One region of the Paenibacillus glufosinatiresistens genome, then DNA from elsewhere that is predicted to be linked to it. Evidence: riboswitches for the same ligand, from Rfam matches in the RefSeq annotation. Region 1 holds a riboswitch; the other holds the start of a gene.
The links. A riboswitch is a leader RNA that binds a small molecule or an ion and turns the genes downstream of it on or off. The one in region 1 is predicted to bind cyclic di-AMP.
Positions count from the first base shown of each region.

Region 2: another riboswitch for cyclic di-AMP. It lies ahead of RBI05_RS10970 (C40 family peptidase); the one in region 1 lies ahead of RBI05_RS16910 (ubiquitin-like domain-containing protein).

Region 1 covers NZ_JAVFHT010000021.1:7,900-15,184, reverse strand. The annotation lists gene rsmA (16S rRNA (adenine(1518)-N(6)/adenine(1519)-N(6))-dimethyltransferase RsmA) at 1-787, opposite strand, end outside; gene rnmV (ribonuclease M5) at 784-1,350, opposite strand; gene RBI05_RS16910 (ubiquitin-like domain-containing protein) at 1,542-2,696, opposite strand; cyclic di-AMP (ydaO/yuaA leader) riboswitch at 2,963-3,196, opposite strand; gene RBI05_RS16905 (TatD family hydrolase) at 3,367-4,158, opposite strand; gene RBI05_RS16900 (HD domain-containing protein) at 4,183-5,469, opposite strand; gene RBI05_RS16895 (AbrB/MazE/SpoVT family DNA-binding domain-containing protein) at 5,748-6,002, shown strand; gene rsmI (16S rRNA (cytidine(1402)-2'-O)-methyltransferase) at 6,105-6,995, opposite strand; gene RBI05_RS16885 (tRNA1(Val) (adenine(37)-N6)-methyltransferase) at 6,992-7,285, opposite strand, start outside.
Region 2 covers NZ_JAVFHT010000008.1:69,708-76,992, forward strand. The annotation lists gene RBI05_RS10950 (IS256 family transposase) at 193-1,413, opposite strand; gene RBI05_RS10955 (hypothetical protein) at 2,172-2,477, opposite strand; gene RBI05_RS10960 (NusG domain II-containing protein) at 2,728-3,117, shown strand; gene RBI05_RS10965 (TVP38/TMEM64 family protein) at 3,256-3,825, shown strand; gene RBI05_RS10970 (C40 family peptidase) at 4,021-4,491, opposite strand; cyclic di-AMP (ydaO/yuaA leader) riboswitch at 4,496-4,630, opposite strand; gene RBI05_RS10975 (AAA family ATPase) at 4,901-7,126, opposite strand.

The DNA.
Region 1 (7,285 bases):
CCAGAAGCTCCTCCAGCCGCTCCCGCCCTTCCTTCGCAAAATAGCGGGCCTTGAGGTTGTTCGCAATCGTCTTGCGCCGTTGGGTGAACGACGCCTGCACGACGCCGAAGAAATGCTGCTCGTCCTGCACTTCCACCGGCGGCGTCTCTCTGACCTTCAGCCGGATTACGGCCGATTCCACATTCGGCTGGGGAATGAAGACAGTATGGGGAACCGTACAGATGAGCTCAGGCTCGCTGTAATACTGAACGGCAATGCTCAGACTTCCGTAGTCCTTGCCGCCGGGCGAAGCCGCCATGCGCTCTGCCACTTCCTTCTGGATCATGACAACAATATTCTTGAGCGGCAGCTTCTCCTCCAGCAGCTTCATCAGAATGGGTGTCGTCACATAATAGGGCAGGTTAGCCACGACGCTCACTCCCTGGACGGAAGCAAAGTCTTCCTCGAACAGCGCCTTCAGGTCTACCTTCAGCACGTCGTCATTTCGCACCTTTACGTGCGGGTGCGGCGCCAGCACCTCCTCCAGAATCGGAATGAGCCGGCGGTCGATTTCGACCGCCGTTACCGCTCCGGCCTGGTCCGCCAGACGCTCCGTCAGAGCGCCGATGCCGGGGCCGATCTCAAGGGCGCCGTCCTCCTTGGTCAGCTCGGCGGCGCCGACGATTTTGTCCAGAATGTTCCGGTCAATCAGAAAGTTCTGGCCGAGGCTCTTCTTGAAGGAGAAACCGTGCCGCGCAATAATCTCTTTCGTCCGCTTGGGGGACGAAACCTCTTCTCTGCCGTTCATGCCCTGTTGTCCTCCCTGCTTGTCTCCATCCGTTCCACCTGCTCCAGCGCCCCGGCGAATTCCGCCGGCGTGATGCCGAACATCGCCAGCCGCTTGTAGAGCTGCTTGCCGTTGCAGTATCCGATGCCCAGCGCATTGCCGAGAGCCATCCGGCGCTCCGCCGCTCTGGGGTGCACGATCAGGCCGGCATCCAGAAGGTCATCCATCCCGATCTGGGGCGGCGCGCCCTCAAAGGACGTATGCACCCGCGACAGCGCGTGGCGAATGGCTTCGGGCGAGGCGTTCTCCACTCCGATGTCGCCGCGCCGCGTCGCTTCGGCTTCCGGAATAAAGGCGTGCTTGCAGCCCGGAACCTTGGACGACACGATCTTGCGGATGCGTTCACCGGCATGGTCAGGGTCGGTCAGAATAATCACGCCGCGCCGCTCCATCGCCAGCCGAATCCGGGAAATGACCGCCGGCCCAACCGCAGAGCCTCCGGTCTCAATTGTGTCCGCCTTGACGGCCCGCTTGACCGCCACCGTGTCGCTTCGGCCTTCCACCACTATGACTTCTTTGATCATCATCTATCAGGCATCCCTTATTGATAAAAAGTTATAGCCTCCCGCAACTTCCCGCGGAATAAATCCGTCGGATATAACAAAAAGAAGGGTTCGCTCCCCTTCTTTTTGGCTAAAGAATTGTATAGGCGAGAGCTTAACTCACTATAGCGTAAGTCCCGCTTTTTTGCAAAAACCGTCCCACCTCACTGCCGTCAGTTCAGCTCGGGTTTGACCGGTCCGATCACATACACCGTACGTGACTTGCGTCCGAAATTCCGTGCATGGCTCAATGAATCGTAGTAGACGTCGATCTTGTTGCCTTTGATGGCACCGCCCGTATCCTCTGCGCGGCGGAATCCCAGACCTTCAATGTACACCCACCAGCCAATCGGAATGATATTCGGATCGACCGCAATGGTCCGTCCCTCGGTTACCCGCGTCCCCGAAGCCGTCCGTGTGCCAATGCCCGGCTCTTCGGAAGAGTAGGCCGTCATGGAGACATTCTTGATTACCCGTTTATAATCGAAATTCACGCCGGATTTCTTGGCCGTTCCTCCGCTTGAGGTAGTTTTGGCCTTGGTTGTGGTGGCTTTGGCTTTGGCAGCGACAGCTGGCTTGGGAATCGGCTTCGCCTTGGTGCCGACGGCAATAACTTTGTCTTTCGTTACCGTCTGAACCTCTTTGCCGACCATGACCATCGAAGCGAGCTGACCATCCTGATAGGTCTTCTCGATATGCTGGATCATGACTCCCGGTTTGCCTGCTTGTGCCACACGCACGTCACCCACATAGAGGGAAGGGTCCGCCGTCTTGATGACCCGGAACGGCAAGTTCTGCGTCCGCTGCACGACTTGCTTCGTGATACGGACGACCTTGACATCCAGACGATTGGCGGAAATTGCGGTGTCGGTCGAAGGAAATACTTTGTCATGCTCGCCCAGGTTTACCCCGAGCTTGGTTAATGCGGTGCCGAGGTGATCCTCGGTCGTATATACGGTCTTCGTCTTGCCGCCTTCGGTCAGGCTGATCTGATGCGCCCGGTCGATGGCGATACGGTCACCGTTCTTCAATTCGTCGCTTACCGAGGCCGACAATTGGTCATGCGGCGATACCGTAATTCCGGCTTCCGCCAGAATGTCGCCAAGAAGCGTCTTGCGCGTCTCCAGCGTCCGGATCTCTCCGTCGACAACAACTGTAATTTGCTTAATGCTGCTGCCGCCGGTCAAGAACACGATCAACAGCACCACCGCGGCAGATGCGGCTCCTGCGAGCAGCAGGATGCGAATATGGCTCTGAATCCATTGTACTGCGTTCGGCCTGCTGGATGTCTGCGAATCATGGGTCATCTCTGGTTGAATTGCGCCCATACTCTCCATCCTCCTTGCATAGCTTCCGGCCGCGAACTTCTCTCTTTGATGACTGTCACGGCGTTCGCGTGAAGCTACATGAGATTGTCACAGGATACGCGGTAGATCAGAAGCATGCGTCTCCCGTTCACCGATCGGCTGCCCGGCACTCGTATTTATCCGGCGGATACTGTAAAAATTCAAACAAAAAAAGCCTGGAAAGAGACTCTAACAGAGGACTCTTCCGTGGCTTTTCCAAGGCCGGATCAGGGACTTGTGCACGAGGTTTCCTCTCTTACTTGCGCTTACGGGGTTAGCTGTCGGGTTCGGACGAAAGAGAGACGCCCTATCTCAGGTCATCCGCTCATGGCGAATGCCCTCAAATTCACCCCAAAGACCACGAAAAGAAATCAAATACTGTTCTGCAGACGCGTCCGACGATGGCTTATGTACGACCGGGATACGGCAGATCAATATCGGTTCCCCCGTTCTCCGTGACGGAGACTCAGCGAGACGATCGGTGAATCAACGGCTGACCAGCAGCTCGTTGTACTGAAAAGATGATATCCTGTTTTAATGCAGATTGTAAAGCGCACTTCAACCACGTTTACAAACATAAAAGGTTAAATATTTGTAATAAACAGTGGTTTCTTCGTTAAAAAAGTTTAATCCTTCGAGAATGCTCCCTTTTTCACCCCTTTTCCTCCGGATTTCGCTGGATACCAAATCGTTCCAGCGCGTTCGCATACGTTTTTTTAGCTAATTCTTCCAAATGTAAGCCCTTTATTTCAGCCGCCGCTTCTGCCACCAACCTGACATGAGCACTCTCATTCCGCTTACCGCGGAAGGGGTGAGGCGTCAGATAGGGGGAGTCCGTTTCGATCAGCAGCCGGTCCATCGGCGTCTCCTTCAAGACCTCTTTCGGAACCCTTGCATTCTTGAATGTAACCGGTCCCCCAAAAGACAAGTGGAAGCCCATGTGAAGGCATTGTTTGGCCGTCTCCCAGCTCCCCGAGAAGGAGTGCATGACGCCGCCAACCTCCGATGCTTTTTCCTCGCGGAGAATTTTAACAATATCCTCATGGGCATCGCGATTATGGATGACAATCGGCATGTTCAATTCCCGGGCCAGTCCGATCTGACGGCGTAAAAGCGCCTGCTGCACATCCTTCGGCGATGTATCCCAATAATAATCCAGCCCGATTTCGCCGATAGCGACGACTTTGGGATGGGCGCATAGGGAAGCGATCCATTCCAGGTCGCCTTCGCGGAAATCAATGGCATCCACCGGATGCCAGCCTATGGCGGCATAAATGCTGTCATACTTCTCGGTCAGGCTCATCGTGGTCGGGATGGTCTCACGGTTGAAGCCGATATTGATCATTCGGGTGACCCCGGATTCGAAGGCCCGGGCTATAGTCTCCTCCCGGTCGCCGTCGAACTGCGGCGCATCCAGATGGGTATGCGTGTCGAATAATTCCATGGGTTCAGGCTCCTCTCCTTCTGTCTACAATCGTTCAAATATGGCGCGCACATTCCCGGGAAGATGCGGGAGCAGTGGCATGAGCTTATCTTGCGGGACATATAAATGATAGCGGCCCCGGTGAATGCCGCTGATCGAGCGGACAATATCCGATACTTCCGAAATTTCACGCAGCCGTTCCTGGCGGTCCAGCAGCAAAATCTGCTTCCCGTGAAAGCCCTCTCCGGGACGGAATACATCATAGGGCAGATCGGTAGGGAAATCAATTTCCAGGTCATATTCCGGGTGAAGTCCCGCTTCCCGGAAGCAGCGGCGAATCTCGTCGATTGTCTCCATATCCAGACTTTCCATTTCTACATACTTATACAATCTACGGTGGATGAACCGGTTACAGAGATCGCTTAGCAGCTCATCCTTCTCCCGGGTCCACTGCATAAAGGCCGTCTGTACCAGCGCTTCATCCAGCAGCAAATACTGCCGGACACTGATTTCATCCTCGAATAAATCGGACAACGGTTCAATCATGAAGCGAAACGGGTAACCATTCGTATACAGTTCTTTCGCCCGGCGAAAAATTTGGCGCAGAATAATCTCCGAGCTTCGGGTGACCGGATGAAAGTACACCTGCCAGTACATCTGATAGCGGGACATTAAATAATCCTCGATCGCATGCATCCCGGACTCCTTCACTACAACGCGACCGTTGTAAGGCCGCAGCACCCGGAGAATCCGGTCGATGTCAATCGTACCGTAATTAACCCCTGTATAGTAGGCGTCCCGAAGCAAATAATCCATCCGGTCTGCATCCAGTGGACTGGAGACCAGATTGACCACAATGTCATGTTCATAGGTTTTGCAGATGACGGACGCGACCTTTTGCGGAAAATCGGGGCTTACCTCCCGCAGAATCTCTGTAATGGCTGTATCCTCCTGAATAATCCGGCAGGTCCAATCTTCGTGGTTCATTTCAAAAGCTTCTTCTATAGAATGAGAGAATGGCCCATGCCCGAGATCATGGAGCAGCGCCGCGCAGAGCGTGACCAGACGTTCCTCGGGAATCCAGTCGCCGTAACCGGCGCGCTCGAACTGCGAGATAATGCGGCGGGTAATTTCATAGACACCCAGCGAGTGGGAGAAGCGGCTATGTTCCGCGCCATGAAAAGTCAGATAAGTCGTTCCAAGCTGACGAATGCGGCGCAGACGCTGGAACTCCGGAGTATTGATCAATCGCCAGATCACCGTATCCTGGACATGGATATAATTGTGAACCGGATCTTTAAATACCTTTTCTTCCGTAAGCGGTCGAGTCATACGCGATCCCTCCCTAAAAATAACAAATATAATGTCGTAAAATGTCGAATAATAGCATGTTTAATCATTTCCAATTCGACAATTCAATATCCCAGTCCTTCTTGCTCTCAACCCTTCCAGTACCGCCATTTCAAAAAGAACAACCTTCCAAAAAAATTCGCCCGCTGAACTCGGGTTGACTGTTCTGGGAATGCTTGGTATTATAAGGTACACAAAACAGAGAAGATTGTCGAACGCTGACACTTTTTGATGACTATTTGAGAGGAGCAAGATTGGATATGATGAAATCAACTGGGATTGTTAGAAAAGTAGATGAATTGGGACGGGTCGTTATTCCGATTGAACTGCGCCGCACCCTGGGCATCGGCGAGAAGGACGCCCTTGAAATTTATGTAGACGGCGAACGGATCATGCTGAAGAAATATGAGCCGGCCTGCATCTTCTGCGGCAACGCCGAGAACGTTACGTATTTTAAAGGAAAAATTGTCTGTCATGAATGTATTTCTGCCATTCCTGCCCCTGTGACAAATTAAACGAAATCCGTTATAATAGAATCCATACTACTGTTAATTCTAACCTTTTTAATATCTCCTTGACCCTCCGCCCTAAGCGGAGGGTATTTTTTATTCCTCTTCTTACTGTTCATTCAGCAGTGCATTGTAGATGTCCCGCTTGGCAACCCCTCGATCAGAAGCGGTCTTCTTCATCGCCTCTTTGCGCTCCATGCCTTGCGCTTCATAATGAGCCACATGTTCGGCCGTCGTCAAGCTCTGCCACCATGCTGCCTCTGCTTCCGCAGCGGCCTCGGCGCTCTCCCCCTCAATTACAAGCACATATTCCCCCAGAGGGGGGTGCTCGCTCAGCCATTCCAGACACTCTTCAAGCGTCCCGCGGACAAACTCCTCGTAACGTTTGGTCAGCTCCCGCGCCAGCGCTGCCCGCCGATTGCCGAAGGCTTCCAGCATGAGTGCCAGCGTCTTGCCGACCCGATGGGGAGACTCGTAGAACAGCAGGGTTCCTTGGGCGGACCTCAATCCGGATAAGATCTTCAGAATATCCTTGCGTTCGCGCGGAAGAAAGCCCATAAAGGTAAAGCTGTCTGTCGGAAGCCCGGATGCAATCAGCGCCGACAAGGCGGCGTTCGCTCCGGGTACGGGAACCACCGGAATTCCGGCTTCGACGGCAAGCTGTACCAATTCCGCCCCAGGGTCGGAAATTGCCGGCAGACCGGCATCGCTGACGAGTGCCAAATTTTTACCTTCTATTATATATCGAATCAGTTCAGGTCCGCTTGCCGCTTTATTGTGCTCATGGTAGCTGAACAGCAGCGACGGTGTAATCTCAAAATGGCTGAGCAGCTTCCGCGTCTGCCGGGTATCCTCGGCGGCGATAATGTCGCATTCCTTCAGCATCCGAACAGCCCGGTAGGTCATATCCTCCAGATTGCCGATCGGTGTAGCGACAAGATACAGCGTACCGGTCCCCTGCACGCTCTGCTGGAAGCTGCTCTGAATCTGTATCGTCATGACAGTCCCTCTTTTGTCCCGAAATAAATATCCTGAATCTCCGGTGTATACCGGTTGTCTTCATTATAAACAATGAGCGGGGGCTTCAATCGCACCTCCGGCTTGCCGTCCCGAATGGCCTCGATCAGGACCATATTGGCTTCCAGCGACGCACGCGGGTGTACAAACCGGACAATCTTGGGTTCCAGCCGGTACTGCCGCATCAGACTGACGATATCCGCCAGCCGCTGCGGCTTATGAACCATCGCCACCTTGCCGCCGGTGCGGACCAGCCGGACACAAGCCTGGAT
Region 2 (7,285 bases), on a different contig from region 1:
GAATTACATTCTGCAAAACTATCTATTATAGAAGGATAATTTGTTATTGAGCTAGACAATGCGCGTAACCAACAAGCTGATTAAATTCAGCCATATGGCAAAAAAGTGGAATGATCAGATAAATTCAGGGTCTGTCAATAATTTTGTGTAAACTCTTTAGCAAGGAATTCCCCCGAGGGGGAATTCGCGATACTAGCGTAAGTACTGGCCGATCCGATCTGGAAAGAAGACGGAGAGTTGGAGTAGCATCTGACCCCAGTTTTGGACACGGCCTGTCCATTTGCGGGTAACGTCCATCGTCGCCAAGTAGAGCATTTTAAGCAAGGCTTCGTCCGTCGGGAAGATGCTTTTTCCCTTTGTCACCTTACGGAGCTGACGGTGGTAACTTTCAATCATATTCGTTGTGTAGATAAGCTTTCGAATCTCTGGCGGATACTTGAAGAAGGTCGCAAGCTCCTCCCAATTGTTTCGCCAGGAACGTACAATCAGTGGGTATTTCCCACCCCAGACTTCCTCGAAGCGATCCAATTCGAGCAGCGCGCTTTCCTCGGTAGCCGCCTTGTATATCGGCTTCAGGTCCGCCGTGACCTTTTTGAGATCTTTGTAGGAAACATAGCGGGTGGAGCTGCGGATTTGGTGAATAATACACTTCTGGATTTCCGTCTTGGGGTAGCAGGCGGCAATCGCTTGAGAGAAGCCATTCAGATTATCTACGCAGATAATGAGGATGTCCTGAACGCCGCGATTCTTCAAGTCATTCAGCACGCTGAGCCAGAACTTGGCGGACTCATTCTCGCCGATCCACATGCCCAGCACATCCTTGTTTCCGTCCAGATCAATGCCAATGACCATATATGCAGCTTTGTTAATAATGGCCCCGTCCTGCTTCACTTTAAAGTGGATGGCATCCATGTAAATGACCGCGTAAACGCCTTGCAGAGGGCGGTTCTGCCACTCTTTTATAAGAGGAACGATCTTGTTAGTCACGTTAGAAATGAGTGTGGGTGAGACTTCGATCCCGTATAGATTCTGCAGGTGATCCTGAATCTCGCGAGTGCTGACGCCTTTGGCGTACAGGGCGATAATCTGGTCTTCAATGCCGGTGACATTGGACTGATGTTTCCGAACGACAATCGGTTCAAACTCGCCGAGCCGGTCTCGGGGAACCGTAATTTCCTGTTCACCATACTCACTGACAATGTTCTTCTTGCTTTTGCCGTTACGGCTGTTTGGCGTCATCTTCGCCTTAACCTCGTGCTTCTCGTAGCCTAGATGCGTGTCCAGTTCCGCCTCCAGCATCTCTTGAATCGTTTCGGCGAACAACTCTTTCAACGCATTTTGGGCATCCTGTGCGGATACCAAATTGTTCTCTTTGATGAATTCTCGCAGTTGTTGTTTTGTCCAAAGTCCCATGTGTTCTCCCCAACCTTTCTGTTACTTCCATTTTACTGGGTTTAGGAGTTTACACAAACTATTTTACAGACTCGATTAATCCCCTATTTTGGCCACAAAAAAACAACTCAATCGAGTTGTTTTAATAATCATGCTTCTTTATATATGAACTAACGTAATTAATCAGTTCATAATTTTTGGGATATTCGTTGGATATCCGTGCCGGTACGTAGGATTTCATATTTGAAATAGCTCTCTTTTTTCTTAAGCTATAATTTGGGCATTCATATTCAATGTTTTTTTGGTCAACTGTATTCTCATAGTACATCATGAGGTTTATTCTTTTAGCACTCAAAACATTAACCTCTTGATATCTAAATGCAATTTTGAAGTTAGCTTTTGTGTCCATGAGTATCTTATCCCAGTTGGTATTTTTCTTATCATTAACTAAAATATCTTCTGAATATTTTAGACACTCGTAAAAAAATATTAGACTAAATCGATATGTCCATTGTTCTTGGATCCACTCCAATGTATCCTTATTTATCTTTTCCCCATTATTCTTTAGTACATATTCTTCCAATAATAATTTTATGTCATCAGTTATTGCACTTGTAAGCAGCTCATAACCAAATCGTCCTCCACTTCGGGCTACATCATTTATTCGAATATCTGAACGATAAAAACGTTCAGTTTTTAAAGGGTTTTACGCCAGTTGACATAGGCATAAGCATAGGACAAATATCAGGGAAGTCTTCCCTATCATTTTTTAGTAACTGTCAAAATTGTTTTATGCAATTTGAGTGTTTCCATAATACGTTCTTTCTAATGTGTCGATCAACTGTCTGGAAGGTATCAACATTATTATAGTAAAGCTCTTTATTAAATTGAGTTGAATTATAAAAATCATCAATAGATATTTTTTTCTTTTGTGTGTCGAAAGAAAATAAAGTATTAGATTCGACGCCTCGATCAGCGGCTCCGGTTACAGCGGCAGCGCATGCTTCAGCTCGTGCTCCTGCTTCTCCGGAAGCGCCCTGGCGCAGCAATTTGCAACCGGCTACGTCGGCCAGCGGCAGTGCCATGCTTCTGTCTAATACTTTCTGGTCCAATTCTTTTTGGACAATCTCTTGATGTCTCAGTCTACTTCTTATTTTTTAGTGCCTCACGATTTTCATTAAGAAGGCCTCGTAGAATCAACAACTCCGGCCTTATACTTTATTTTCTTCGCAAAATAAGAAAAACACGGTTTTCTTATTTTTTAAATACCTCCACATAGTTTACACACTATTTTCAGATACTATGAGACTATCTGTTAAGCTGGAGATGAACAAGATGATGAAGAAAATTGGCATTAAGAAAGCGGATTTAATTCTTATCACATGTATTTTGCTAATAGCCCTGACTCTTTTAGGAGTAGAGTTGCTTAGAAAGGACCAGCCCAATACCGGTACTTATGCAAGTATACGTATAGATAATAAACTATATAAAGAGGTAGAACTCACGGATGAGCCCCAAATTATCAAGATTCAAACAAAAAGAGGATACGATATACTCAAAGTTCATGATAGAGGGATCGAAGTAATTGAATCGGACTGCCCGCAAAAAATCTGTTTTAGCTTTGGTTTAATATCAAGACCAAGACAATCTATCATTTGCCTACCTCTGCGAATGATTGTTGAAGTGAAGCCTAATTCAACTGATGATATAGATGCGATCCTATAACTTTCTTAAATAAAAAACAAACTATTCCATAAGCACATATATTGGGCTAAACGTAGAATCAGAGATCTATGTTTAGCTTTTTATTTACCTGTTATAATGAGCTCAGGTTATCTCAAATAAAAAAGGAACGGATTTTGTATGACTACGCACATCGTTGAATTGTTAGCTGAAAGTGGGTATTTCGCCATTATCTTAAGTCTGGTTTTAAATATATTAATAAGCATTTTTGCATTCATCCCTAGTGTATTTCTCACAGGAGCTAACATCACCTTGTTCGGTTTTCTCAACGGAATGATGATTTCCTTTTTCGGAGAAGTGCTCGGGGCAATTGTTAGCTTTGTTCTCTATCGCAGGGGGTTCTTGTCCTTAATACGAGGTATAAAAAATGAGAATAAATATTTGAAGAGACTTCAACAAACTTCTGGTTATGAAGCATTCTTTCTTATTCTTGCTTTAAGAATACTCCCGTTTATCCCTTCAGGATTGGTTAATATATCGAGTTCCGTTAGTCGTGTTAGCTGGGTCACTTTTGGATTAGCAACTATGCTTGGAAAGCTGCCAGCTCTGATTATAGAGGCTTATTCTATTCAGCAATTGCTGATTCTCAGCAAGGAATATCTCAGTGTGGCTTTGATTTTAGTAAGTATCGTACTCATTCTAATCATCTTCACGGTTAGTAAAAGAAGACACACTAAGTACAGGGACTAATAAATTATTAGTTAACAACGCTGAGATAGCCCTTTTTATACTTATCATGAGAATCCATCGCATGTACCTTATCCTACTTCCAATAAAAATAATCCTCAAACAAGCTTAACGGAATTAGAATAGCCTATTCAAATAAAAAGATCGCCTCTCTAATTAGAGGCGATCTTCATTACTCCACATGTAGAAAACTTTCTATTAACGGCTCACCATTTCAGAATAGCTGTTTTCACTGACTACACGGCGAGCTGTTACATATCGCTCCTTATAATACGCCTCTGACAAGCTGCTGATTCTTACGCCCTTACTGCTGGAAGAGTGAGCGAACTTGTTATCACCTACGTAAATGCCCGCATGCGAAACTCCAGAACCAAATGTGTTAAAAAAGACGAGGTCACCCTCACGTAAATCATCTTTGGCTACAGGAATGCCAGTTTTAGCCTGCGATTGAGAAGTGCGCGGAAGGTCATCTACATTGAACTTCTTAAGTACATATAGAATAAATCCGGAACAATCAAAGCCTGAAGTTGTGGTTCCTCCATAAAGATAAGGGGTTCCTACGACCCGATTCACAACACTGTCCAAGGTTACCTCGCTAGCATATGTACCTGGTGCTGCAGAAGCAAATATAAATGAGGCTGCCAACATGGATACGATGACTTTCTTCAGAAACTTGTTCTCCCTTCAATGCCTACGGAGTTAGCTGAGGATTCGGTTAAAGGTTCCCTATATTCCCTTTCATGCAAGAATAATTCACCCAAAAAATGGTTCCCCCGTTTTCAACGCTGAAATTCGGCAACTTATTAATATTTTGTAACTATTAACACTTTAATAGATAGTAGGCCACCTGTCAATCCTTCTAAAAATTTAACTATCAACGTATTTTCTACGTACTTTCTTCATTGTTTCTCCATATTTTTGCTTTATAATAACCACTCAATATCATTCTTTGTCTGAAACAATAGTAACGTTTTTGTAATATATTTCAATATCTTTGGTGTATATAAAAAGACGAGTAGTTACTTCCTCCTCGTCTTCTAATCCCGTATATGTCGTTTAATTGATATTACGTTTTCGATTACGATACCTGTGTTTGTTCCAAAGCCGATCCCAGAGATTCTTCAATTCCCATCATCATTTTATAATGGGCATGATGATGTGTAACCACAAATATCTTTTCAAATACCCGTAAGTACTTGCTGACTGTATCCATCGGGTGCTCGATATACAAATCATCTCCTGCAAAGTGAGAACCATCATTGGCCCAGGAGATTAAGGATTTACATATGACCTTCTCATCCTCCTCGAATCTATCAATAATGTCCTGATCGCTGTAATTACCATAGATTTTAAAATAATTTTCAATGATTCTACGAATCAAATTCTGAACGGTGATGGAAGAGCTGTGATTGGCTGACTTTAATTCCTGCCACATTAACTCATACGAGCTTTTAATCGGGTTGCTGTTATACGGGGTTGATTCGGTTACATCATTCCATTTTCGGATAATCCAAAATGTCTCATCCGCCATCCTAGCGCCATTTTTGGGCCGGTTTTTTGAAAACGTAATTTCCTTGTGAAAATAGACATTATGCGTTAGAAGAAACAACTGAATGATATTACTTTCTTCGTTGCGTACATCTTCTATAAGTTTGGAAATCAGATTGCTTACGATAAACAATACGTTACTGTCCAAGCTTGAAATGGTGTCATCAATCACAACAACTTTATTCTCCGTAATTAAATCACTGTTATTGCTACCGTTTAATAAGTGCATAAAATAAAGAAAGGTAACAAACGTTTTCTCGCCTTCACTTAATGTTTGATTAACGTCCTCACCATTTGATCGGATTAACCGATAATTTCCTTGACTTTGTGTATGAGCGAATTTGAAATTAGTAAAATGATAGGCCCTCAGTAACCGATTCATTTCGTTTACAGAGGGGATTACACTCGTAATCTGAGCCTCCAGCCTGTGAATTTCGGATTCTAATGCGACTCTTTCATTCTTCTTTTGAGCTAATGTTGCAGAAAGGTTGTCGATTGCTCGTCCTGTTCTATAATCTATACGAACATATTTCTCATGATTTTGCTGATTCTCACTCCAGATAAAATCCCAAATCTGGGTTATCAATTTATTCCCTTCATCCACTCGGTTCTCTATAAAAGTATTATGCTGCTGAATTTGTTCATTCGCTCGGACGATTTCTTCATTGATCACATCGACGAAAGCCGCAATAGTTAACAGTTCGATTGGATGACTGGGATGAGTTTGCTTCTGCTGGAACAAGTCCAAATTATGTGCATTTTTCGAAAGGATCAGTTCATATTGTTGCGAAATGAGATCGAGATTCAAATATGTATTTTTCTTGTCGGTCAATAATAACTCTTGCACTTGATTTTCAAGATAATGATAACACCGTTTATAGTGTTCAACTTGATCTTGGAGTTCAATCATCTCTTTTTCGTAATGTTCATTAAAGTAATCATTGAGTTTTTCAGTAAATCCCTCAGGAAGTTGTTGTTGGCAAAAGGGGCACACTCCTTCCGCTTCAGAAACATGTGTATGTCCTTGTTTAACCCAGTCACTAATCGCTAGCTTGGATATAAGAACAGCAATATCGACTTCCTGTTTACCGATAATAGGGGTCTGAATAATCCGGTGATTGCATACCGCAGACAGATGCTCTATTTTAATCTTTTCAAGAAGGGGTAGCTTCTCATTTGAACCATTAAACAATTTCTGTACACGCGCTTGGAGGTCTGCTAGAGCACATATTAGTCCGCCTGTCGGTGCTTGCTTACATCTTTTCATAAAGTTTATTCTATTGTTTCTTAAACCCGAAAAGGCCACTGAAAAGATATCGTCATATTTCCGCTTTAATTTCCAACAATCGTCGGTAAACTCATCATCGTTTTGTTTAGACTCTTTTTGTTTGACCTCTAGATTAGAACTTAACCGACGAATTTCCTCAACTACTTTATCAACTAAGTCTTTTTTGTCTCGGATGGTTTGTTTAATCTCTGTTGATTCTCTTCCCAAAGTAAAGATACCTTTGATATCTGAATCTTGGTGGAAATTTTCTTCGACAAACTTTTGGTTATACACCACTGTTTTTAATGGCTGGGAAACCCAGGATATCCTACTATCAGCATAAAGTTCAATTTGTTTAAGAACATTAGATAAGGTTGTTTTCCCGCTACCATTCGATCCGTAAAAATAGTTAATTTTTTTCAGGTCACTGTAAAGTACACCCTCACTACTATAGGTAGCCACATTTCTTACGGCAATCTCCCTAATCATACTTTGATCCCCCTTGTAATGCTATTCCCCTGTATTCCTCATGTCTTTTGCGGAAAATCTAATACTATTATATCATTCATCCATTGATTCCATCGGTAATTCCCGTCAATTTTTGCAAAGATATTCCTCTATTTATTTAAAAAAAGCAGCCTCCAGGGG